Leisingera sp. NJS204: one gene and its partner. The main gene of each other region encodes a partner of the protein of the gene in region 2 in a complex. Links are inferred from orthologs where the notes say so. Each region holds a gene or a part of one and is shown on either strand. Other genes may lie near its edges.

The links.
Region 1: the proteins of pnp (region 2) and ETW24_RS11200 are in contact, whole or in part, in a cryo-EM structure (PDB 9QH0), measured with the Escherichia coli proteins. The link is inferred for Leisingera sp. NJS204 from one-to-one orthologs.

The regions. Positions count from the first base shown.
Region 1 is NZ_CP035417.1:2,278,846-2,290,943, forward strand. Bases 8,373-12,011 are described here. They hold ETW24_RS11200 (Rne/Rng family ribonuclease), read right to left. Parts: upstream 11,669-12,011; coding sequence 8,573-11,668; downstream 8,373-8,572. Also shown: chrA (chromate efflux transporter), read left to right, coding at 1-1,018; ETW24_RS11150 (SspB family protein), read left to right, coding at 1,136-1,612; ETW24_RS11155 (hypothetical protein), read right to left, coding at 1,690-2,256; fumC (class II fumarate hydratase), read left to right, coding at 2,474-3,868; ETW24_RS11165 (DUF4169 family protein), read left to right, coding at 3,868-4,056; ETW24_RS11170 (ribbon-helix-helix domain-containing protein), read left to right, coding at 4,053-4,271; ETW24_RS11175 (N-(5'-phosphoribosyl)anthranilate isomerase), read left to right, coding at 4,307-4,522; ETW24_RS11180 (cytochrome P450), read right to left, coding at 4,571-5,926; ETW24_RS11185 (hypothetical protein), read right to left, coding at 5,923-7,173; ETW24_RS11190 (cytochrome c biogenesis CcdA family protein), read right to left, coding at 7,286-8,038; ETW24_RS11195 (sulfurtransferase TusA family protein), read left to right, coding at 8,132-8,365. UniProt on the Escherichia coli protein: Endoribonuclease that plays a central role in RNA processing and decay. Required for the maturation of 5S and 16S rRNAs and the majority of tRNAs. Also involved in the degradation of most mRNAs.
Region 2 is NZ_CP035417.1:9,370-20,786, reverse strand. The notes cover bases 4,359-7,316. They hold pnp (polyribonucleotide nucleotidyltransferase), read right to left. Parts: upstream 6,931-7,316; coding sequence 4,786-6,930; downstream 4,359-4,785. Other genes in these bases: ETW24_RS00065 (M16 family metallopeptidase), read right to left, coding at 7,176-7,316; ETW24_RS00075 (glycosyltransferase family 2 protein), read right to left, coding at 4,359-4,709. Outside these bases: ETW24_RS00090 (aldehyde dehydrogenase family protein), read right to left, coding at 172-1,611; ETW24_RS00085 (peroxiredoxin), read left to right, coding at 1,900-2,553; ETW24_RS00080 (rhamnan synthesis F family protein), read right to left, coding at 2,613-3,782; more of ETW24_RS00075, read right to left, coding at 3,825-4,358; more of ETW24_RS00065, read right to left, coding at 7,317-8,495; ETW24_RS00060 (M16 family metallopeptidase), read right to left, coding at 8,492-9,835; ETW24_RS00055 (DUF3035 domain-containing protein), read right to left, coding at 10,001-10,522; lspA (signal peptidase II), read right to left, coding at 10,578-11,060; purH (bifunctional phosphoribosylaminoimidazolecarboxamide formyltransferase/IMP cyclohydrolase), read right to left, coding at 11,078-11,417. UniProt on the Escherichia coli protein: Involved in mRNA degradation. Catalyzes the phosphorolysis of single-stranded polyribonucleotides processively in the 3'- to 5'-direction. Also involved, along with RNase II, in tRNA processing.

The DNA of each region.
Region 1 (12,098 bases), 2.3 Mb from region 2 along the record:
GTTTGTGCTGCCGGGTGCGGCTGTGATTGCGGCGCTGGTCTGGCTCTACGCGCAATACGGCACCCTGCCTGCGGTGCAATCCGCATTTCTGGGGGTCAAGGCGGCGGTGGTTGTCATCATCCTGCAGGCGCTGCGGCGGCTGGCGGGCAAGGCCCTGCACCATCCGCTGGACTGGGCGCTGGCGGGGTTCGGCTTTGCCGCGCTGTTCCTGTTCAACCTGCCGTTTCCGCTGGTGGTGCTGGCCGCCGCCTGTTTTGGCATACTGCGCAAAGACGTCAGCTCCGGCGGTCCTGCACACCGCCCCCCTGCCCGCAATGACAGCACCCTGCGCACAATTGCAGTCTGGGGCGGATTGTGGCTGCTGCCGCTGATAGCCCTGTCGCTGTCCGGGGCGGGGTTTCTGGCGGACATCGGCTGGTTCTTTTCCAAACTCGCCGTGGTGACCTTTGGCGGTGCCTATGCGGTGCTGGCCTATATCAGCCAGACCGTGGTAAGCCAGTTCGGCTGGATCACTGCCGGGCAGATGATTGATGCCCTGGGATTGGCCGAGACAACCCCTGGCCCGCTGATCCTGGTCACCCAGTTTGTCGCCATGCTGTCAGGTCTGACGCAGGGCGGGTCCGGGCTGTTCCTGGCCGCAGGCGCGGTGGCGCTTTGGGCGACCTTCATGCCGTGTTTTCTGTGGATCTTCGCCGCCGCGCCTTATGTAGAGCGCATCGCCGCGCATCCGCGGCTTGGCATGGCGCTAAAGGCGGTAACGGCCACGGTGGCCGGTGTCATTCTGAACCTGTCCGTGTGGTTCATGATGCATGTGGGTTTTGCCGGAACGCAGGTGATCGAAGCCGGCATTCTGCACATGCCTGTTCCGATCAGGAGCAGTATGAACAGCACTGCGGTTCTGCTGGTTCTGCTGGCACCGTTTGCCGCCTGGATGGTTCGCGGCAATATGCTGTTGCTGCTGGCGGTGATGGCAGCGGCCGGCCTGGCCGTTGCGGAATTCCCGTTTGCAATCAGCTGACTGCCGATACCTGCAAAGTACCGTCAGCCGCAATAAAATTTGATCCTGCGAAAAGGCTGCCCTTTTGTTTCCGCCAGAATCTCCTATGCTGGGAACAAATGAACAAAGGGTGACTGCATGTCCCGTGAAATCGACTATGGCAACCTGATGCACTCTGCCATGCGCGGCCTGATCCGGACCGTGCTGCAGGATATCTCCGACAATGGCTTGCCCGGTAACCACCACTTTTTCATCACCTTCGACACAGCCCACCCGGATGTGGAGCTGGCCGATTGGCTGTCCGACCGTTATCCCGGTGAAATGACCGTTGTCATGCAGCATTGGTTCGACAATCTGACCGTCGATGAAGACGGCTTTGCGGTCACGCTGAATTTCGGTGATTCCCCGGAACCGCTCTATATCCCCTATGACGCGATCCGCACATTCGTGGACCCGTCGGTGGAATTCGGACTGCGGTTTGAGTCTGCCGATGAAGAGCCGGAGGGCTTTTCCGCGGTCACAGATGCGGCTGAGGAACAGGACGGCGCCGAGGAGCCTGAGGAAGAAGACAAGAAAGACGCGGATGTCGTGTCGCTGGACAGCTTCCGCAAATAGGCGGGCTGACCCATCGCGCAGTACAGTATCGGGCAGCCTGACCGGCTGCCTTTTTCATGTCCCGCCTGTTCTTTGGCCTATTGCCTGGCCAGGAAGGTCTCCAGCCGCCGGCGCGGTTCGCCGTTCAGCCGTGAAATGTAAACCAGATCCAGCCCGCCATCGGCCAGGGTCCTGTCATACTGCTGCATCTCGTAGTCGCCGTTCGGGTGAATAAACAGCGAAAAGACCGTCAGCGTTTCGCCGGTCAGCCGGCCCCAGACGAAGGGTTCGCCTTCCATCGGGTTCAACGGCACCGCATGGCCAAACACATTGCGTGTCATTGCAGCTGAATAGACACCATTGCGCCCGCTATGCTGGAACTCGATCTCATAGGTCTTGGTCTTTTTGCGACCGTCATCCTTTTCAGTGGTCGAGGTCCATTTGATGGTGAACCCCTTCTTCATCTCATGGATGATAACGCTCATGTCCCGGGGGTCGGTGTCGCCATCTGTCTTGACGACGTCGACGCTGCCGGAATATTCGCCGGCAAACTGCGCAATACCGGCGGCGATCCCCTGCACGGCCCCGCACAGCAGCACGCAGGCGGCCAATGCAGGCACGGCCAGGGATTTCAGTGACAGAATTTTATACTGACGGATTGGCACGTTCTTTTCCTTTCCGGATGCAAATTACCCGTCCCACGCCCCGCCCCACGCACTGTAACCATAGCATAGATTGAGACAATGGCATGGATTGGATTGCGCCAATTCGACACTATACCTTACCTGCCATTTGGCTATGCTGCGCGCAACTGGCCAATTGCGCCGCATTGCGGCACAGGCTACACGGCATACAATCGCATACTCAACGGAGAGAAGACGGATGTCCGAAACCCGCACCGAAACCGACAGCTTTGGCCCGCTTGAGGTCCCCGCAAACAAGTATTGGGGCGCTCAGACCCAGCGGTCGATCATGAACTTCCCGATCGGCTGGGAAAAGCAGCCTGTCGCCATTGTGCGCGCGCTGGGGGTGATCAAACAGGCCTGCGCCATGGCCAACAAGGCCTCGGGCAAGCTGGACGCCCGGATCGGCGATGCGGTTATTCAGGCCGCCGGCGAGGTGGTCGCGGGCAAATTCGACGACAACTTCCCGCTGGTGGTGTGGCAGACCGGCTCCGGCACCCAGTCCAACATGAACTCCAACGAGGTGATCGCCAACCGTGCGATTGAAATTCTGGGCGGCGTGATCGGCTCCAAGGACCCGGTGCATCCGAACGATCACTGCAACATGGGCCAGTCTTCCAACGACACTTTCCCCACCGCCATGCATATTGCCACCGCAATGTCCGTTCGCGACGTGCTGGTGCCGGGCCTGACCAAGCTCGCCGAAGGGCTGGAGGCAAAAGCCGAGGCGTTCAAGGACATCATCAAGATCGGCCGCACCCATACCCAGGACGCCACCCCGCTGACGCTGGGCCAGGAGTTCGGCGGCTACGCGCATCAGATCCGCCAGGGTCTGGCCCGGGTCGAGGCGGCGATGCCCGGCATCTATGAGCTGGCGCAGGGCGGCACTGCGGTTGGCACCGGACTGAACACGCAAAAAGGCTGGGGCGAGACGGTCGCTGCCAATATGGCCGAAATCACTGGCCTGCCCTTTGTCACCGCTCCGAACAAGTTTGAGGCACTGGCCGCCCATGACGCGATGGTGTTCCTGTCCGGCGCGCTCGCGACCATCGCGGGCAGCTGCTACAAGATCGCCAATGACATCCGCTTCCTCGGCTCCGGCCCGCGCTCGGGCCTGGGTGAGCTGATCCTGCCAGAGAACGAGCCGGGCTCCTCAATCATGCCGGGCAAAGTAAATCCGACACAGGCAGAGGCACTGACCCAGGTGGCCGCCCATGTGATGGGCAATGATGCCGCGATCAAATTTGCAGGCTCGCAGGGTCATTTCGAACTGAATGTCTACAACCCGATGATGTCCTACAATCTGCTGCAATCCATCCAGCTCTTGGGCGATGCGGCGGACAGCTTTACTGAGCGGATGCTGAACGGCATCCAGGCCAATGAGCCGCGCATCGACAAGCTGATGAAAGAGTCGCTGATGCTGGTCACTGCACTGGCGCCGACCATCGGTTACGACAATGCCACCAAGGTTGCCAAAACCGCGCATAAGAACGGCACCACGCTGAAGGAAGAGGCGGTCGCGCTTGGCTTCGTGGACGAGGCGACCTTTGATGCCGTGGTCCGTCCCGAGCAAATGATCGGCCCCAAGGACTGATGGCTGGTTCCGGTTCAGGCCCGGTCAATCTGAACCGGTATCGCAAGGAAAAGGCGCGGGCTGAGAAAAAGGCCCGCGCCGACCAGAATGCCGTGACCTATGGCCGGACCAAAGCGGAAAAGGAATTGGACAAGGCACGCAATGTGCAAGACGTCCGGCGCCTGGATGACCATAAGCGCGACGAATGAACAGCCGCCCCAAGAAGCACTCTCTGACCTTGCGCGGGCACCGGACGTCGGTGTCGCTGGAGGATGACTTCTGGGATGCCTTCCGCGAGATTGCCGCGCAGGACGGCCGTGCAATCAATGATTTAGCGGCCGGAATTGATGAAGCCCGCGGCGAGGATTGCGGATTGGCCTCAGCGATCAGGCTGTTTGTGCTGCACCGGTTGAGGGCACGTTAACCACGGTTTGGCATCGTGCTGCTATGCAAGTGCCTGTGCCTCTCACCGCTGATGCCTGGATACAGCAGCTTTTCCAGTCCCAAGCTGCTGCAAAAGGCGGTGTTGTCCGCCGCCAGAAGCGCGACATTGAACGGCTGCTTGGCTGGGACCGCTTTCACTACGAACTAAAGCGCCGTGGATTCCGAGCCGTCGAAAACGCAGGTCAGGTTGTCATCTTCTGCAATCAGGACACCGTGCGCATCATCCAGTGATGCAAATTTCTTCGAAGAAATTTGCCAAGAAAATTCGAATTTTCTTGGCTAACGCCGCGCCAGCTGCAGCCAGATCCCATTCTTCGACCGCACCGTAAGATGCGCCACGGGCACCGGCGCCTGCGCCGCAACCGGAACCACACGGAACGCGCGCAGGATCATCGACAGGATCAACGGTCCTTCCACCATGGCAAACCCAGCGCCGGTACAGACACGTGCTCCGGCCGAGAAAGGGATGTACGCGTCCCGCTGGCACTGCTTGCCGTTCTCCGTTTGCCAGCGGGAAGGGGCAAACCCATCCGGGTTCTCCCACAGCCGCTCATGCCGGTGCAGATGCCAGGGACTGAGCACCATCTGCGCGCCCTTTGGCACGCCTCGGTCACGGAATTGCTCTGGACAGGCTGCCTCGCGCACCATCATCGGCACCGGCGGATACAGCCGCAGGGTTTCGCGGAACACGTCCCGGCTGACCCTCAGCTTTGAAACCGAGGCAAAGCTTTCATCCGTCAGCGCCTCAGCCTCAGCAGCCACCTTCTCTTGCCAATCAGGGTAAAGCGCCATCAGATACAGCGCCCAGGCCAATGCCGAGGCGCTGGTTTCATGGCCCGCAAGAAAGAAGATCGCGACCTGATCCACCATTTCGGCGGTATCAAAGGTGCTGCCTGTTTCCGGGTCCCGGGTGGTCATGATTTTAGTGGCCAGGTCATCCGGCGCCGTGCCCGCCTTGATGGCATCCATTCGTTCGCGGGTCAGCTGTGCAATCAGTGTCCGGATCACCTCAGCGTTCCGGCGGGTGCCGCGGCGGAAGAACCGTGGCATCCAACGCGGCAATGGGACAAAGGCAGCCAGATTCAACAGCGGCTGGCTGCGCTGGTAGTCGCGGAACCGGCTAAAGACCTGTCCCGCGACCTGATGCTCGATCGGGATCGAGAACAGCGTGCGAAAGATTACATCCGCCGCTGCGTGCGACGTTTCCTCCTCGATCTCGACAAGTCCTTGCCGCGCCTTCAGCCGTTCCACTGCGGCCTCTGCTGCGGCGCGCATCGCCGGGTACGTGTCCTTAAGCCGTCCGCCTTCAAAGGCCGGGTCGATAATCCGCCGCTGCCGTTTCCAGGCCTCGCCATTGGTCAGGAAAACGGAGTTCCCCAGCAAAGGCTTCAACCCCTCGGCAATCCGGTCCGACTTGGGGAAATCTTCGGGTCGCTCCTTCAGCAGCACTTTCACAAGCTCCGGCTGGTTGACCAGGAAGGACCGGAAAAAAGGCGTGCGGAACTCGGCCATCCAGGCGCGGTACAGACGCGCGGGCTGGGCCGACAGAATATCCTGACGGAACAGTTTCACATAGCGCCACAGCGAGACGCGGTCCGGGCGTGCGGGCGGTTTCGGCGGCAAGGCTTGTGTCATTCAGCGACCACCGAGGTGAACTTCGAAACAGCCGCATCAATACGGGACTGCGAGGGCTTCCGGTCCTTATAGCGTTCCGCCAGCGTCAGCGGTCCGGCGGTGATGCGGAAGTAATCATAGTCGCCCGGCCGGTCGAAGGCGCAGAGATACTGAAAGTGCAGCCGGAAAAACCGCCAGCGCAGCTGTTGCCAGCGTTCCGGGCTGAGGGTCTGGGTGAAGGCGGCAGAGAACACCAGCGGCCAGCGCTTGCCCTCAACCGCGACGCCGCTGACCGACACCGGATCGCACAGCGCAAAGGCGCAGCCATCACCTGGTGCAGTGACATCGACCCAGGCCAGCTCGTGCCGCTGGGACAGATACTGCAGATCAGCCCTTAAACGCTCGGCCCGCGGCAAAAAGGACACCATGGGCACAACCTGCCCCAAGGTCAGAAACCCCAATGCCGGCCGGTTCAACGGCAGCCCCGCGCGGATCAGATCCGCCAGGACGGACACACCGACATGAGCGCCGGAGGAATGCCCCGCCACCAGCACCTCGTCCAGATCCGGATCTTGCAGCGCCTCCGAGATCAGCGCGCGGAACTCGCGCATCCGCGCTTCCATTTCCGGCGGGATGGCACCGCGGGAGGCCGCGGAATGTGCATAATCGTGCATCAGGTAATAGGCGAAGAACTTGCCGTCCCGCTTTTTGAACCAGCGCAGCAGCGCGTAGCCGCAACCAAGACCCAAGACCCAGCCAATGGCCAGCGCTACCGGACCTGAAAGGCCGGCGGGACCGGCCACCGCCCCAAAGGCATAGGCAACACCCCACGCAAGCAGCAGCGCCAGAAACGCCTGCAAAAGCAGCATCCCCACCGGGTAAAGCGCGGCGATCACCGGCCCTTTGCGCAGCCGCATCAGCCGCCGCAGCGCTCCAGTAGAGATATAGATCCAGGCAGTGCGCAACAGCTGCCAATAGGTGCCGGGAATGGTTGCTTCCATACTGCCGCGGACGATGTCGGACCAGACCAGCACCTCGATGTCAGCCTCGGTCCGGCGCCCCTCCATCTCTGACACAACGTGCCAGCCATAGGGACCTTTGGTCTGCTTGGGGGACAGTGACAGGCTGTAGCCGGAAATCCCGGCCTGCGCTGTGCCTTCCTTGCGGTACAGCTCGCGGTAACGGCGCGGGTGAATCGGATCATAGCCGGGTATGTAGAATACCCGCCGCTTGCGCACCTGCTGTTGACCATGCTCCTGCTGTGTCACGCCTTGGCCTGCATCCTTGTTCTGCGGCCAGACTAGCCGTGCATTCCGGCAAGAGTAAGGCCAGGATTGGAAAAGAAAAAGGGGCCCGAAGACCCCTTTGAACATCTCAGGCTCAGCCCAGCGTTGCCAGCGCCGGGAATGTTTCCAGCAGCCACCAGGAGAAGGTGGTGAACAACCCGGTGACCAGCATAACGCCGACACCCAGCAACAGCCCGCCCATCACTTTTTCAATCAGTCCCATATGGCGCTTCATCTTGTTCATCAGCACCATGGAACGGGTGAGAAACATCGCCGCCAGCAGAAAGGGAATGCCCAGGCCTGCGGCGTAAACGCCGAGCAGGATTGTGCCGCGGCTGACTGATGCTTCCGAGGCGGCAAGCGACAGGATCGCGCCCAGCTGCGGCCCGATGCAAGGCGTCCAGCCAAAGGCAAAAGCCAGCCCCAGAACATAAGCCCCCAAGGCGGAGCCGCCGGATTCGCCCGCCTCCATCCGCGCCTCGCGGTCCAGCAGCGGAATGCGGAACACAGACAGGAAATGCAGGCCGAATATGATCACCACCACACCTGAAACTTGCGCAAAAAGCTCCTGATTTTTCAGCACGAATGCACCAAAAACCGAGGCGGTGAAGCCCAGCAGCAGGAACACGGTGGACAGTCCCAACACAAAGAACAGCGCCGCAATGACCGCTTTGCGCCGGGCTGCACCGGTGCCTTGCATCTCGCCGATGGTCACTCCGCTCATATAGGCCAGATACGGCGGCACGATCGGCAGGACGCAGGGCGACAGAAAACTGATCACGCCGCCTAGCAGCGCCACCAGCATGGCAGGGAGCAGCCCTGCGTCTATGATCTCGATTCCAAACATGTCCCACACTTATGCCAGCAATTGACCAACGTCACGGGGCGGGTTGGTCACATCCTTGTGGACAGCATGAAACATCCCGTTTATCTGCACACCATGACCGAGATCAATGAGACATTGGACGCCATCGGGCTGCTGTGCCCCCTGCCCGTCCTTAAAGCCCGCAAGCGGTTGAAATCGCTGCAGCCCGGCCATGTGCTGCAACTGCTGGCGGATGATCCGGCAGCGGTGATCGACGTGCCGCATTTCTGCAATGAGGCGGGCCATGAATTCCTCGGCCACAGCGACGGTGCAGGCCACCAGGTCTATCTGATCCGCAAGGGCAGCTAAGACCAAAGCCGCCTTGGCGCCCTGTCCGCACAGCTGCGGAATTCGACACGAAGTGCGGCGTTGATACCGCGTGGTTTCCGAACCGAGTCACGCGCCAGGATGCCCTTTCCTGACACACCGGCGGCAGCGTTGCCATCGCCGGCAATACCGCCAAAAAAGAAAGGCAGGCGCTTTGGCCTGCCTCTCCCATTAGTTATCACTTAGCAATCAGCTGCCCACCGACCACCAGCCGCGGCGTTTCGGCTTGGGCGGTGCTGCCGGTTCCGGGTCAGCCGCAGCAACGGCCATCGCAGGTTCCGGCTGCTTCTCCTGTTCCGAAGACGTCTGCTCCGGCTGGGCGGCCTCTTCTGCAGCAGGCTGTTCCGCCACCGCCTCGGCAGCCGCATCAGGTGCTGCCTCCACAGGTTCTTTCTCCGGTACAGCCTCGGCTTCAGCGGCAACCGGTTCTGCCGGCGCAGCTTCCACTTCAGCAGCGGTGACTTCCGCCGGAGCAGTGGCTTCTGCCGGAACAGTGGCTTCCGCCGGAGCGCCATCTTGGGCTTCTGCAGCACTGTCGGCGGCAGGCTCAGCATCCGGGGCAGCAGCGGCTGCTGCGCCTTTCGCAGCGTCTTCAGACGGCGCCTGTGCAACGGTTTCCGCTGCAGGGGCCTCCTCAGCGTCAGCCGCGGCCGGGGCGTCCTGCACAGAGGCTTCGGCAGGCTCAACAGCGGCGGGAGCCTCTTCTGCGGTCTCTGCCTCAGCCGGTTTGGCCTTCGGCTTGCGCGACCGGGTACGGGTGCGGCTGCGGGAAGGTTTCTTTTCCTTCACCTCTTCTGCGGCTGCGCCTTTGTCTTCGGCGGCAGCCTCCGCAGGCTCAGCTGCGTCATCCTGCTGCTTCGGCTCGTCAGACGCCTCATCGCCGTTTTCACCATCCTGGCCTTGCTCGCCATTGCCGGATTTCCGGCGGCGGCGGCGGCGGCGCTTGCGCTTGGGCTTGTCGTCCTGCGCAGCATCGTCATCGGTGCTGGTGGCCTCCTCAACGGCTGCAGGCGCTTCTTCTTCGTCCTGGGTGGCTTCCTCAGCGTCCACCTGATCCATGATCGAGGTATCAACGGACACCACCGGAGCAGTCGCAGCAGGCACCACGCGGGATGCGGTTTTGAACTTCTCCAGCACAAAATCCGGGCTGACCAGATGCGGATCGCCTTCGATGCGCACGGACAGGCCGTAGCGCGCCTCGATCTGGGCAATGTGCTCGCGCTTCTGGTTCATCAGGAAATTGGCGATGGAGACCGGGCAGCGCACCAGCACTTCGCGGGAGCGGCGGCGGGTGCCCTCTTCCTCGATCTGGCGCAGGATCGACAGCGCCATCGAGTCGTCGGAGCGGATCAGGCCGGTGCCGTGGCAATGCGGGCACGGCGCGGTGGTCGCCTCGATCATGCCGGGGCGCAGGCGCTGGCGCGACATTTCCATCAGGCCAAAGCCCGAGATCCGGCCCACCTGGATGCGGGCACGGTCGGTCTTCAGCTTGTCCTTCATGCGCTTTTCGACGGCGGCGTTGTTCTTGCGCTCGTCCATGTCGATGAAGTCGATGACGATCAAACCGGCAAGGTCGCGCAGACGCAGCTGGCGGGCGACTTCTTCAGCCGCCTCCAGATTGGTGTTGAGCGCGGTTTCCTCGATCGAGCCCTGTTTGGTGGCCCGGCCCGAGTTCACGTCGATTGCCACCAGCGCTTCGGTCACGCCGATCACGATGTAGCCGCCGGATTTCAGCTGCACGGTCGGGTTGAACATGCCTGCCAGGTAGCTTTCCACCTGGAAGCGGGCAAACAGCGGCAGCCCTTCCTGGTAGTTCTTCACGTTCTTGGCATGGGACGGCATGATCATTTTCATGAAGTCCTTGGCGATGCGGTAGCCGCGCTCGCCCTCAACCAGAACTTCGTCGATCTCGCGGCTGTAAAGATCGCGGATCGAGCGTTTGATCAGGTCGCCTTCTTCATAGATCTTGGCCGGCGCGATGGATTTCAGTGTCAGCTCACGGATCTGTTCCCACATCCGCTGCAGGTATTCATAGTCGCGCTTGATCTCGGATTTGGTGCGTTTGGCACCGGCGGTGCGCACGATCAGGCCCGCGCCGGTCGGCACGTCCAGTTCGGTTGCGATATCCTTCAGCTTCTTGCGGTCATCCGCGTTGGTGATTTTGCGGGAGATGCCGCCGCCGCGGGCAGTGTTGGGCATCAGCACGCAATAGCGGCCGGCCAGCGACAAATAGGTGGTCAGGGCCGCACCCTTGTTGCCGCGCTCTTCCTTGACGACCTGCACCAGCAGGACCTGGCGGACCTTGATGACTTCCTGGATCTTGTAGCGGCGCGGACGCGGCTTGCGCGGCGGACGGATGTCCTCGCTGTCGTCCTCATCAGCAACGGATTCGATGCTGTCATCTTTGGAGGTTGCATCGGCACGGCCGGTTTCGCCCGCGTCTTCATCGCTGTCGCCGCTGTCTGCGGAGTCAGCACCGGCATTGGCAGATGCGGCCTCCGGAGCAGCCGTTTCTGCATCGTCCTTGGCTGCTTCGGCGGCTGGTTCGGTGCCGGCATTTGCTTCGGCTGCAGGCTCATCCGCAGCTTCTGCGGGTGCCTCTTCAGCAGCGGCGGCCTCAACTGCCGCCCCTTCAGGTGCTTTTTCGCCAGCAGTCTCAGCGGGTCCGGCAGCCACTTCAGCTTCGGCTGCCTCAGGTGCAGACGCATCATCGTCTTCCGGCTCTTCCACCGGCGTTTCCGCGACATGCTCCACCGGCGAGGACCCTTCCGGCACGTCCGCCAGATCATCCCCGGCCTCAGCACTGTCGCTCAGGTCGATGGTCTCCATTCCGGCGATTTCAGCGGTCTTCTCCTCAGAGGCCTCAACCTCCTTGGTTTCCACCGCATCATCGGAAGAAGTCTTGGCAGCCTTGGCGGCGGATTTGGAGCGGCGCGACCGTTTGGGCTTGGCCGGTTTTTCGTCGTCTTCCTCGTCGCGGGCGCGCATCGCTTCGGCATAGGCGCGTTCTTCCTCCATCAGCGCCTCACGGTCGGCGACGGGGATCTGGTAATAATCCGGGTGGATTTCGGAGAACGCCAGGAAGCCATGACGGTTGCCGCCATAGTCCACAAACGCCGCCTGCAGCGACGGTTCGACCCGGGTTACTTTTGCGAGGTAAATGTTGCCAGCAAGCTGGCGTTTATTTTCGGATTCAAAGTCGAATTCCTCAACCTTGTTTCCATCCACAACCACAACACGGGTCTCTTCCGCGTGGGTGGCGTCGATAAGCATCTTCTTTGCCATGTGTCCTTGGTGCACCTGCCCTGTGCGTCCGCAAGCCTCTTGTTTCCAGGCGGCCGCGCACGTTTCGGGTGGTGTCTTGTCAGGGCGATCTGGGACGGCGCGGTGCAGCAGGTGGTCCCGGGATCGATGCCCGGCCTTCCTGCCTCAGTGCTTTTCGCTCTCGCGCGCGTCATCGCGGTTCTTCTCCGGCAGGCGGGTGCTGCCCGTCCCTGCCACATTATCCCTGCACCGGCTTAAATTCCGGCTTGGGCGCTAAACTGCCCTCCAAAGTTCGGAGGGCCAATCGGTCTGACTGCAGCTTTCTCGGATCATGCCGGACAAAAACCGCAGTCAGCGAAACTCATAAGAACGGGGGAACCATACACCGGTTTCCGGCCCGTTTGGTCAGCATAAGGCCTGTGGATAGGTAATGACAATGGACATTCGTCAC
Region 2 (11,417 bases):
CCCCGCGCAGGCCCCCTGCCCGTGCGCAGCACGGGCCACGCCCAAGGCTGAGGGCCGCCCGGCGCAGCCGGGGGGAATGAAGACGCGGGAGCACTGCCGATGCCCCAAATCCCCGTAAAAAAGGAAAGCCGCCCGGACAGGCGGCTCTCCATGATTTCATAAGCTGCGGAACTATTCAGCCGCCCAGCCGCCGACAGCCTTCACTTCGAGGAAATCTTCGATCCCCCATTTACCGCCTTCGCGGCCTTTGCCGGACTGCTTCATGCCGCCAAAGGGCGAACCGGCCGAGCGGGATTTTCCGTTCATCTCAACCATGCCAGAGCGCAGCGCGCGGGCCATGCGGTTGGCGCGGGCGCCATCCTGGGTCTGCACATAATTGGTCAGACCATAGGGAGTGTCATTAGCGATTTCGATCGCGTCTTCCTCATTCTCAAAGGGAATGATCGACAGCACCGGGCCAAAAATTTCTTCGCGTGCGATGGTCATCTGGTTGTTCACATCAGCAAAAACGGTGGGCTTTACATAGTAACCCTTGTTCAGCCCGTCCGGACGGCCAGTACCGCCGGCAACCAGTTTGGCGCCTTCGTCGATGCCCTGCTGGATCAGATCCTGGATCTTGTTCCACTGCAGTTCATTCACGACCGGGCCGATGTGGCGGCCTTCCTGGCTGGCCGGGCCGACCTCGACCTTGGCAGCGACTTCCGCAGCCTCGGCAACCACACGGTCATAAATGCTGTTCTGCACCAGCATCCGGCTCGGCGCGTTGCAGCTCTGGCCGGTGTTTTGCATCATGTGCAGCACCCCGCGCTTCACCGCCTTCTCATCAGCATCTTCAAAGATCACATTGGCGCCTTTGCCACCCAGCTCCAGATCCACCTTTTTCAGGGTCGGAGCCGCAGCTTGGGTGATCGCGATACCCGCCCGGGTGGAGCCGGTGAAGGAGATCATGTCCACATCCGGATGGGTGGTCAGCTGTGAGCCAACACCCGGGCCGTCGCCGTTCACCAGGTTGAACACGCCCGCAGGGAAGCCGGCCTCATCCATCAGCTCGGCAAAGATCATCGCGTTCAGCGGGCTTTGCTCGGAAGGTTTCAGCACCATCGTGCAGCCGGCCACAGCTGCTGCACCGACCTTGAGTGTCACCTGATTCATCGGCCAGTTCCACGGCGTGATCAGCGCGCAAACGCCCACCGCCTCGTGGATGATGCGGTCGTTGGGGCTTCGGTCGTTCAGCGGCGCGTCAAAGCCGAACTCCTTGGCCGCGGCGATGAAGTTGCGCAGGTGCCAGCTGCCCGCTCCGGCTTGCGACGTGCGCGCCAAATCGATCGGTGCGCCCATTTCCAGCGACATCGCTTGTGCCAGATCTTCGGCGCGGGCCTCATAGACATCCACCAGCTTTTCCACCAGCGCAATACGCTCTTCCACCGGGGTCGCCATCCAGCCTGGCAGAGCAGCCTTAGCCGCGGCAACGGCGGCGTTGGTATCAGCCTCGGATCCCAGCGAGATCACTGCACAGGGTTCTTCCGTCGAAGGGTTTACCACTTCGAAATCGTTTGAAGCAGCAGGAGCGGCCCACTGGCCGTTGATGTAAAATTCGCGTTTCTCGATCATGTCGGGATCTCCCAAATCAGAGGTATTCCGGTTACCGCCTTGCCGGTTTCGCGGCCACTGTGTCACTGCTCCGGCACGGGGGCAAGGGCGGGGCAAAGGCATCGCTGCGTAATTTGATCAAATTATTGCAAGCTCTGTCAATGGCCGCTTGGACCGGTTGCAATCTTTCGCCATGACTGCTTGCAGCAATTTATCGTGGTTTCCCGGCACGGGGGCTGTATCGTTGCGTTAGACTACTTAGGTTGCAGTCAAGACGACTCATAATTCATATGACAAGGAGATACCGCCATGGGTTTGCGCATTAACGACACGGTCCCGGATTTTACTGCGGAAACGGATCAGGGCACCATCACCTTCCATGATTGGATCGGCGACAGCTGGGCGATTCTGTTCTCGCACCCCAAGGATTTCACCCCGGTCTGCACCACCGAGTTTTCCGCCGTGGCGCAGCTGAGCGAGGAGTGGGGCAAGCGCAACACCAAGGTCCTTGGCGTTTCGGTTGACGGTGTTGAAGACCATAAGAAATGGAAAAAGGACATCGAGGAATACGGCAAGGCCGCGCCGGGCTTCCCGATCATCGCTGATGACGGTCTGGCGGTATCCAAGGCCTTCGACATGCTGCCCGCAGAGGCCTATCTGCCCGACGGCCGCACCCCGGCGGACAGCGCCACTGTGCGGTCGGTTTTCATCATCGGCCCGGACAAGCAGCTGAAACTGTCGATGACCTATCCGATGACAGTGGGCCGCAACTTTGCCGAGATCCTGCGGGCGCTGGACGGCTTGCAAATGTCGCTGGGCAAGGGTGTTGCCACACCTGCGAACTGGATGCCCGGCGAGGATGTGATCATTCCGCCGACCGTGTCGAACGAAGACGCCAAGGCGAAGTTCGGCGAATTCGAGACCATCTTCCCTTACCTGCGCAAGACCAAAGCACCTGAGTAACCGGCGCTTGCCATCGCAGTGATTACAAGCCGCCTTCGGGCGGCTTGTTTTTTGTATTCTTACTGAAGCCCGCCTGGTGCCGATGGAAAATCCGGTGCCCGGCTTTGACGCAATTGCCGCGCCTCCGCCGCTATGGCTTGGCCAGCCTCGCCCTTCAGTCCGGCAGCAAATCGCAGGGTTATGTCCGACCCGTCCCGGGTCAGCCAGCAGGGCGATTTCTTGAGGAAGGCGAACCCTGCCTCGGCATGCAGATAAGCTGGTATTGTGTAACTGACGCCTTGGGTTGCGACCGCTGTCAGGATGAAAGCCAGGTAATCCTCTGCCTGGGCGCCGTCTGACAGCAACCTTGCCTTCAGCGCCGCCAGGCTGGGGCGGCCAAAGATGACGGTTTCCTTGGCGATACGCCGGATCTCCTCCCGTGGCAGCTGCGCCAGCCGCTGATCCAAATCTGCAGTCTTCAGCACCGCGCCATGCGAAAACCCATGTGCCAGAACCCATTGGGTGAGGCCGGTTTCACCGCGGCGGACGATGAATTTCTTGTTGTTGGTCAGCGGGAAGCGCTGCCAGAACCTGAGGAAGCCCGGATCCTCCATCAACCGCCCTGAAAGCATCAGCGCATAAGAGCAGTACTGGAAATTGCGGCTGGCTGTGGAATACCCCCAATTGATGCTGCGGAAATTCTCTGCGTCCACCCGCGGGTGACCATAGTTGCAGGCGGCAGCCGCAAAGTCCGCATCCAGCGCCTGTGCTTCCTTCAGCCAGTCGCCTGCCTCTGGCAGCGGAAACCAGGAGGAATCATTCAGCAGCACCAGCCGGTCAATCTGTTCCAGCCGCGCGCGCGCCGCCAGCAGCCCGTCGCGGTAGCCGCCAAAGTCATATCCGAAATTCGGGCGTTCGATGCACAGCCAGCAGACGTCGCTCAGCCGCTGCCGGTCTTCGTCGCTAAGCGGGATGTTGGAGACCACAACCGGAGCGTAGCCACTGTCGATCAGATATCGCAGCGCGAGGAAATGGGACGCTTGCAGGCCCTGACTGGGGAAAATCAAGTAGACCGCAGGCTGCGGCCCGGCCGGAATGGCGCCTTCGGTGCAGCGGATATTGCGGGCCAGGAACGCGTCGTAATACCAGCGCCCCAGCAGCAGCGACCCGAGGCGGCTGGGCAACTGAGTAATTTGCTGCAACGGGCGTTTCAGCTCGCGGGTGATTTTCCAAAGCGGGGACCGTCTCATGCGGGACACCTGTAACTTTAAACTGTTGGAAGGCCAGCCCGGTCAGTCTTGCTGCCATGGCGGAGGGAGGTCTGCGGATTGCTGGGCAGCACTGCTGAGAACCGCACGGAAGTAATACCAGTTCTTGGACCGTTTACGCGCCGAAAGCAGGTTCAGCGGTGAGACCAATTGCAGCGACGCCTCCCACAGAGCCCGCAGGAAACCAAATGGCAAGCCGTGTTTGCGGGCGCCATAGACGCGCGACTGGCCCATGTACCAGGCTTTCAATGCTGCGGTTTTGGCGGAGCGTTCGGTGGAATGGCCCAGCAGATGCCGGACCTGCGCTGCGTAAACATAACGCAGCGGCCCGCACTCCGCCTTCAGCCGCAGGCTGAGGTCGTCATCTTCGTGGAACAGGAATATTTTGGGGTCAAAGCCACCGACCTGGTCAAAGGCGGATTTACGCACCAGCAGGGCACCGCCCGAAAGCACCGGCACCTCGCCGTCCTGTTGCGCGGCATCCCGCCCCAGCCACAGCGATTTCGCAATCAGTTTGCTGCGGCGCTTGAAGAACAGCGATCCGTCACCTTTGAAAATGCGGGTGTTAAAGGCGGATGCTTCGGGGTGTGCATCGGCGGCATCCAACAGATGCTCCAGCGTGTCCTCGAACAGTTCGGCATCGGGGTTCACAAAGAACAGAAACTCAGTGCCGGCCTGTGCAGCCCCCTGATTGCAGGCCGGACCAAAGCCGGTGTTTTCCGGGTTCTCAATAAACCGGGCGCCATGTGCTGCGGCCAGCGCGCCGGTGTCTTCTGCATCCTGGGACGCGTTATCGACCAGAATGCAAGGCACCGAAGCTGGAATGGAGCGCAACAGGCCCTCAACAACGGCGGAAGAATTATAGGTGACCGTTATGATGGTCACACGGGGCGGCAAAGACTGTTCCATAAGCGTCCCGGCAGAAATGGAAAACCCGGGGCACGGATCGCGCGCCCCGGGCTGTTTATGTGCAGTCAGACTGGGATCAGTCCTGCTCTGCTTTTTCTTTCTTTTCCGGCGCGATTTCTTCGCCGGTTTCCTGATCGACGATTTTCATCGACAGGCGGACTTTGCCGCGGTCATCAAAGCCCAGCAGCTTGACCTTCACTTCCTGGCCTTCCTTCAGAACGTCCGAAGGATGGTTCAGGCGGCGGTTTTCGATCTGGGAGACATGCACCAGGCCGTCGCGCTTGCCGAAGAAGTTCACAAAGGCGCCGAAGTCGACGATCTTCACAACCTTACCGGTGTAGACTTGGCCTTCTTCCGGCTCTGCCACGATCGAATAGATCATGTCATAGGCCTTTTTGATGGCTTCGCCGTTCGGGCTGGCGATCTTGATGATGCCATCGTCGTTGATGTCGACTTTGGCGCCGGACACTTCGACGATCTCGCGGATCACCTTGCCGCCGGAACCGATCACTTCACGGATCTTGTCGGTCGGGATCTGCATGGTCTCGATGCGCGGAGCGTGGACCGAGAAGTCGGACGCTTCGGTCAGGGCTTTCGCCATCTCGCCAAGGATGTGGATACGGCCGTCTTTGGCCTGGGCCAGGGCTTTCTCCATGATCTCGGGCGTGATGCCTGCGACCTTGATGTCCATCTGCAGCGAGGTGATACCGTTTTCGGTGCCTGCCACTTTGAAGTCCATGTCGCCCAGGTGGTCTTCGTCACCCAGGATGTCGGACAGGATCGCGTAAGAGCCGTCGTCTTCCAGGATCAGGCCCATCGCAACACCGGCAACCGGTGCTTTCAGCGGCACACCTGCGTCCATCATCGACAGCGAACCGCCGCAGACCGAAGCCATCGAGGACGAACCGTTCGATTCGGTGATCTCGGAGACCAGACGGATGGTGTAGGGGAAGTCGGTTGCCGCAGGCAGAACCGCCTGCAACGCACGCCATGCCAGCTTGCCGTGGCCGATTTCGCGGCGGCCGGGGCCGCCAACACGGCCAACTTCACCAACCGAGTAGGGAGGGAAGTTGTAGTGCAGCAGGAAGTTGGACTTGAAGTTGCCGTGCAGCGCGTCAATGAACTGCTCGTCGTCGCCGGTGCCCAGCGTGGTCACAACCAGACCCTGGGTTTCACCACGGGTGAACAGCGCCGAACCATGGGTCCGCGGCAGCAGGCCGGTTTCGGACTCAATCGCGCGGATCTCGTCGGTTTTACGTCCGTCGATCCGCTTGCCGGTTTTGACAACATCGCCGCGCAGAATACCGGCTTCCAGCTTTTTCAACGCGGAACCCAGGTTTGCATCGCCCAGCTGCTCTTCGGACAGAGCACCCTTGATGGTTTCGCGGGCGGCGGCAACAGCGGCGGTGCGCTCCTGCTTGTCGCTGATCGCAAAGGCAGCGCGCATTTCGGTTTCGCCGGCAGCTTTGACCGCTTCGTACAGCTCGGAGTAATCCGGCGCTTGGAAGTCGAACGGCTCTTTCGCGGCTTCTTCGGCCAGCGAGATGATCAGGTCGATGACCGGCTGGATCTGCTCGTGGGCAAATTTCACCGCACCCAGCATTTCTGCTTCGGACAGCTCGTATGCTTCCGATTCCACCATCATCACTGCGTCTTTGGTGCCGGCAACAACCAGATCCAGACGCTGCTCGGGGTTCAGGCGCAGGTCCTGCATGTCGTCAACGGTCGGGTTCAGGATGTATTCGCCATCCTCAAAACCAACACGGGCGCAGGCAATCGGACCCATGAACGGTGCGCCCGACAGGGTCAGCGCAGCGGAGGCGGCGATCATTGCAACCATGTCCGGGTCGTTGACCAGGTCGTGGCTCAGCACGGTGCACATCACCAGCACTTCGTTCTTGAAGCCGGGGACGAACAGCGGGCGGATCGGACGGTCGATCAGACGCGCGGTCAGGGTTTCTTTTTCGGTCGGGCGCGCTTCGCGCTTGAAGAAGCCGCCGGGCACTTTGCCCGCAGCATAGTATTTTTCCTGGTAATGCACGGTCAGCGGGAAGAAGTCCTGGCCGGGCTTCTGCTGACGGGCAAAGGTCACGTTGGCCATGACCGAGGTTTCGCCCAGCGTGGCAATCACAGAGCCATCAGCCTGGCGGGCAACCTTGCCGGTTTCCAGTGTAAGCGTCTCTTCGCCCCACTGCATCGATTTTTTCGAAACGTTAAACATCTAGCGTATCCTAATTGGGAGCACTCCCGGCCCTCCGGGTCTCCCGTTTGCGTGGCGGCCCCATTGCCGCCGGCCCCTTCTATCTTGCTTTCGCGTGCCAGGGCCTGGCACATCGTCTCAGACAAGCCCGCCCATACATGAGTTTGGGGTAAATTGAAAGGGAAAGCGGCAAGCATCAGCCGCCCTGGGCAGCAGTGTGCTGTGCGGGTTCCTTAGCGGGGCCTCGCAGCCCCGCCTGAGAGCTGTCAGTTGGTGGTTTCCAGCCCATCAGGGCGTCCGGCAATCGCAAAATGCAAACCGTCAGGATCCATGAACTCCGCGGCAAAGCGGTTCACATCTTCCAGCGTGACCGCGTTGATACGGTCGTTGCGGGTTTCCACATAGCTGATTGGCAAATGGTCCATCTGCATACCCGCAAGGATTGAGGCAATACGGCCATTGCCGTCAAAGCGCAGCGGGTAGGCGCCAGTCAGATAGGTCTGCGCATCCTTCAGCTCTTTCTCTGTCACACCTTGTTCGGCCATCCGGCGCCATTCATCGCGGATCACCTCGACCGCTTCGGCCATCTTGCCGTTAGCCGACGCCACCGATCCCATATAGACCGCCGCCAGATCACGCGGCACCAGATAGGAGTAAACCCCATAGGTCAGCCCGCGCTTTTCCCGCACCTCGGTCATCAGCCGGGTTTCAAAGGAACCGCCCCCCAGGATCTGGTTCATCACATAAGCAGTGAAGAAATCCGGATCCTCGCGCTTGATCCCCTTTTGGCCGAACAGCGCCACAGATTGCGGGGTGTCGAAATCCACAACAGTGACGCCGCCCGCGATAGTGACCTCAGCCGGACCCGGAATCGGGTCGCCCTCTGCCGGCAAAGCGCCCAGCAGCTCATCCAGGAGCACGCCAAGCTCCTCGGCGGTGATATCGCCCACTGCACTGACGTACAGCCTGTCCCGAGCAAAAACAGCCTCATAGGCGTCAAAAATATCCTGCCGGCCAAGTGCGGAAACGGTCTCCTGCGTTCCCTTGCCGTCGCTGGCGTAAGGGTGGTCGCCAAAGGCCATCCGGGAGAAGGCCTCGCCCGCGATTGTGTTCGGATTTTTGGCATCAGAACGCAAACCCGCCAACACCTGGGCCCGGACCCGGTCCAACGCATCCTGGTCAAACCGCGGCTCGAACAGGGTCTGGCGCAAAAGGGCCACTGCATCCTGTCGGTTTTCGGTTAGGAAGCGGGCGGAAATGGAGACTGAATCCTTGTCAGCATCATAGGAAAACTCCGCCGCCAGGGATTCCAATGCGCGGGCATAATCCTGTGCCCGCAGATCACCGGAGCCTTCCTCCAGCAATCCAGTCATCAGGTGCACCGCCCCGCGTTTCCCGGGGGCATCCAATGAGGTGCCGCCGCGAAAGCGCAGCTCAAGAGCGGAGAAGGGAATCGCATGGTCCTCGACCAGCCAGGCGGTGATACCGCCGGGAGAGGTGACTTCCTCGATCTTGACCCCGGCCCATGCGGGCAGTGCCATGCAGCAGGCCACCAAGGACGCGGCGATTAGTTTCAGCAAGGTCATTGGGTTACCTCCTGGCCGCGCGTCATCCAACCGGTGACTGACGTTTCAGGCCGCAGAACCTCATTGGCGGCGGCGATGATCTCATCCGCGGTGACCGATTGCAGGATCTTCGGCCAATCCTGCACATCCTGCACTGTCAGCCCGATACTGAGCGCCTGGCCATAGCGGTTGGCAATTCCGTTCACGTTGTCGCGGTCATAGATTTCGGCGGCGCGCAGCTGCAGCTTGATGCGCTCCAACTGGGCTTCGTCCACTCCTGCTTCCAGAAAGCGGGCGATAGTGGCATCCAACGCCTCCTCGGCTTGGTCCATGCTGATGCCCTCAGCCGGAACCACAAGAAAGGTGAAGGACGTATCATCCAGCGAGCTGCCTGAATAAAAGGCACCGGAGTAGACGGCGACCTGCTGGTCGAACTGCAGCGCATTGGCCAGATAGGAAGTGCTGCCGCCGCCCAAGAGTTCAGCCAGCAGATAAAGCGCAGCAGCTTTCTGCTGGGCGCCGCTGTCGCGTTCCGGCGCCAGATAGGAGCGTTGCACATAGGGCTGGGCGACGCGCGGATCCTGATAGGTGATGCGGCGGGCTGCCGTCTGAGGCGGCTCCTGGCTGCGGAAGCGCTCCGGCAAGTCCGGGTTGGCTGGGATCGCACCATAATACTGCTCGGCCAGCGCCTTTACATCTTGCGGCTTCACATCGCCGGAGACCACCAGGATAGCGTTATTGGGTGCGTAATAGGTGCGGTAAAAGGACAGCGCGTCCTCCATATCCAGGCTTTCCATCTCGTGGCGCCAGCCGATCACCGGCTGGCCGTAACGGTGATTCAGATACTGCACCGCCTGCAGCTGTTCGCGAAACAGGGCCACCGGGTCGTTGTCGGTGCGCTGGTTGCGCTCTTCCAGGATGACCTCGCGCTCGGTGGCGATATCCTCTTCGCTGAGCCGCAGATTGGACATCCGGTCGCTTTCCATCTGCATCATCAGCTCCAGCCTGTCGGCGGCGACGCGCTGGAAATAGGCGGTGTAATCATAGCTGGTAAAGGCATTGTCCTGACCGCCGTTGGCCCGCACGGTGGCCGACAGCTCCCCCGGTGCCAGTTTGTCGGTGCCCTTGAACAGCAAATGCTCCAGGAAGTGGGCAACTCCGGACTGGCCCGGCGGCTCATCCGCGGAGCCGGCCCGGTACCAGACCATCTGCTGCACCACCGGCGCGCGATGGTCTTCAAGCACCACCACTTCCATGCCGTTGTCCAGGGTGAACGCGGTCACCGCCTCATCTTCGGCCCATAGCGGGCCAGTCAGGGCAGCAGTCAGCGCTGCGGCGGCCAATGTGATCCTTTGGATCATCTGGCATCCTCCAATTTCTGCACGTTTGCCCTTGCCTGGCACAGTGCGGTTACTGCTCTTTTGTTCAATGCAGCCACAATTCGCCACCCATTGCCAGCAGAAAGACTGCTGTCAACCTACGCTGCTGCTGGCGTCTTACAAGACTGGCTGGCAGAAAAGTGAGGATCAGAAACCGTCAACCGGCGGTGCGGATGGGGTAGCAGCCCCGGCACGGCGGAATTGTTCGTTGGCGGCATGCGGGTCCAGCGTCTGTTTTTTGTAAAGCTGCTCGTAGCGATCCACCGGCAGCAGTTTGATCCGGCCCACACGGCGGTTGCGGTGGCGGAATTTGGCGTCCTCTTCGGCGACCGTTTCGCGCACGCCCGGTTCCACACCATAGCGGCTGGACGCTGTCACCAGGGCCGCATCGCTGGAAGGAATACCGCTGCCAGGAACCAAGGCGCCGGGTTTGCCGCCCAGGGCAGCAACCGCTTCGGCTTGCGGATTGGGATCCGTCAGATTGGCGCCGCCGGGTGTCGGGGCCGGCAGGCTGCTGTAGCTTTCCGGCGTGCTTAGCGGTTTGGAGGGCAGAACCAGGAATTCATCCGGGCCGGTGCCGGGCTTCTGGATGAGGCGCAGCCCCTTTTGCCCGCAACCAGCCACAGCCAGTGCGCCTGCCAGAACGATCACTCCGAACGGGATCCGCATTACCCCAAACTCCTGCCTGTTTCTCAGCGCTTTTAGCGCAATTGCCCAGCGAGGTCTACGCAGGCTTTTTGCGCCGCCCGTCAAAGAAAATCAGCCCCGCTGCGCCTGCAAAGATGAAGATATCGGCAACATTGAACACAAACGGGTTCTGGATGCCGCAGCACGATGTGTTCAGGAAATCCAGCACGTACCCGTACAGCAGACGGTCCGCGACATTGCCCAGCGCGCCACCGATCACCAGCCCGGCCGAGAGCTGCATGCCCCACGCCGCCTTCTGTGCGCGTGCGATCCAGATCACAAGGGCCAGGCAGATCGCCAGTGACATCCCGATCAGAATCCAGCGCGATGCCTCGTCTCCGCCGCCGAACAGACCGAAGTTGATGCCGGTATTCTCGCCGTAGCGGAAGTTCAGAAACGGCGGCAGCACGTCGATCCGGTGGCGCTGGTCCAGCGCCATCCAGTGGATCACCAGGTATTTACTTGCCTGATCCGCCAGAAACGAAAGGCCGGCGCCCCAGATCATCCAACGTGCTGCCATGTCTTAGCTCTGCCTGCTTAGTGGCGGAAGTGGCGCATGCCGGTGAAGACCATGGCCAGGCCCGCCTCGTTGGCAGCCTTGATCACCTCGTCGTCACGCATCGAGCCGCCCGGCTGAATGACGCAGGCGCCGCCAGCAGCTGCAGCTTCCAGCAACCCGTCCGCAAAGGGGAAAAACGCATCCGAAGCGACTGCGCAGCCCTTGGCGAGGCTTTCTTCCAGACCCAGTTCGACGGCCATGCGGCCGGCCTTGGCCGCAGCCACATTGGCGCTGTCCAAGCGGCTCATCTGGCCGGCGCCGACGCCAACGGTGGCGCTGTCCTTCACATAGACGATGGCGTTGGATTTGACGTGTTTG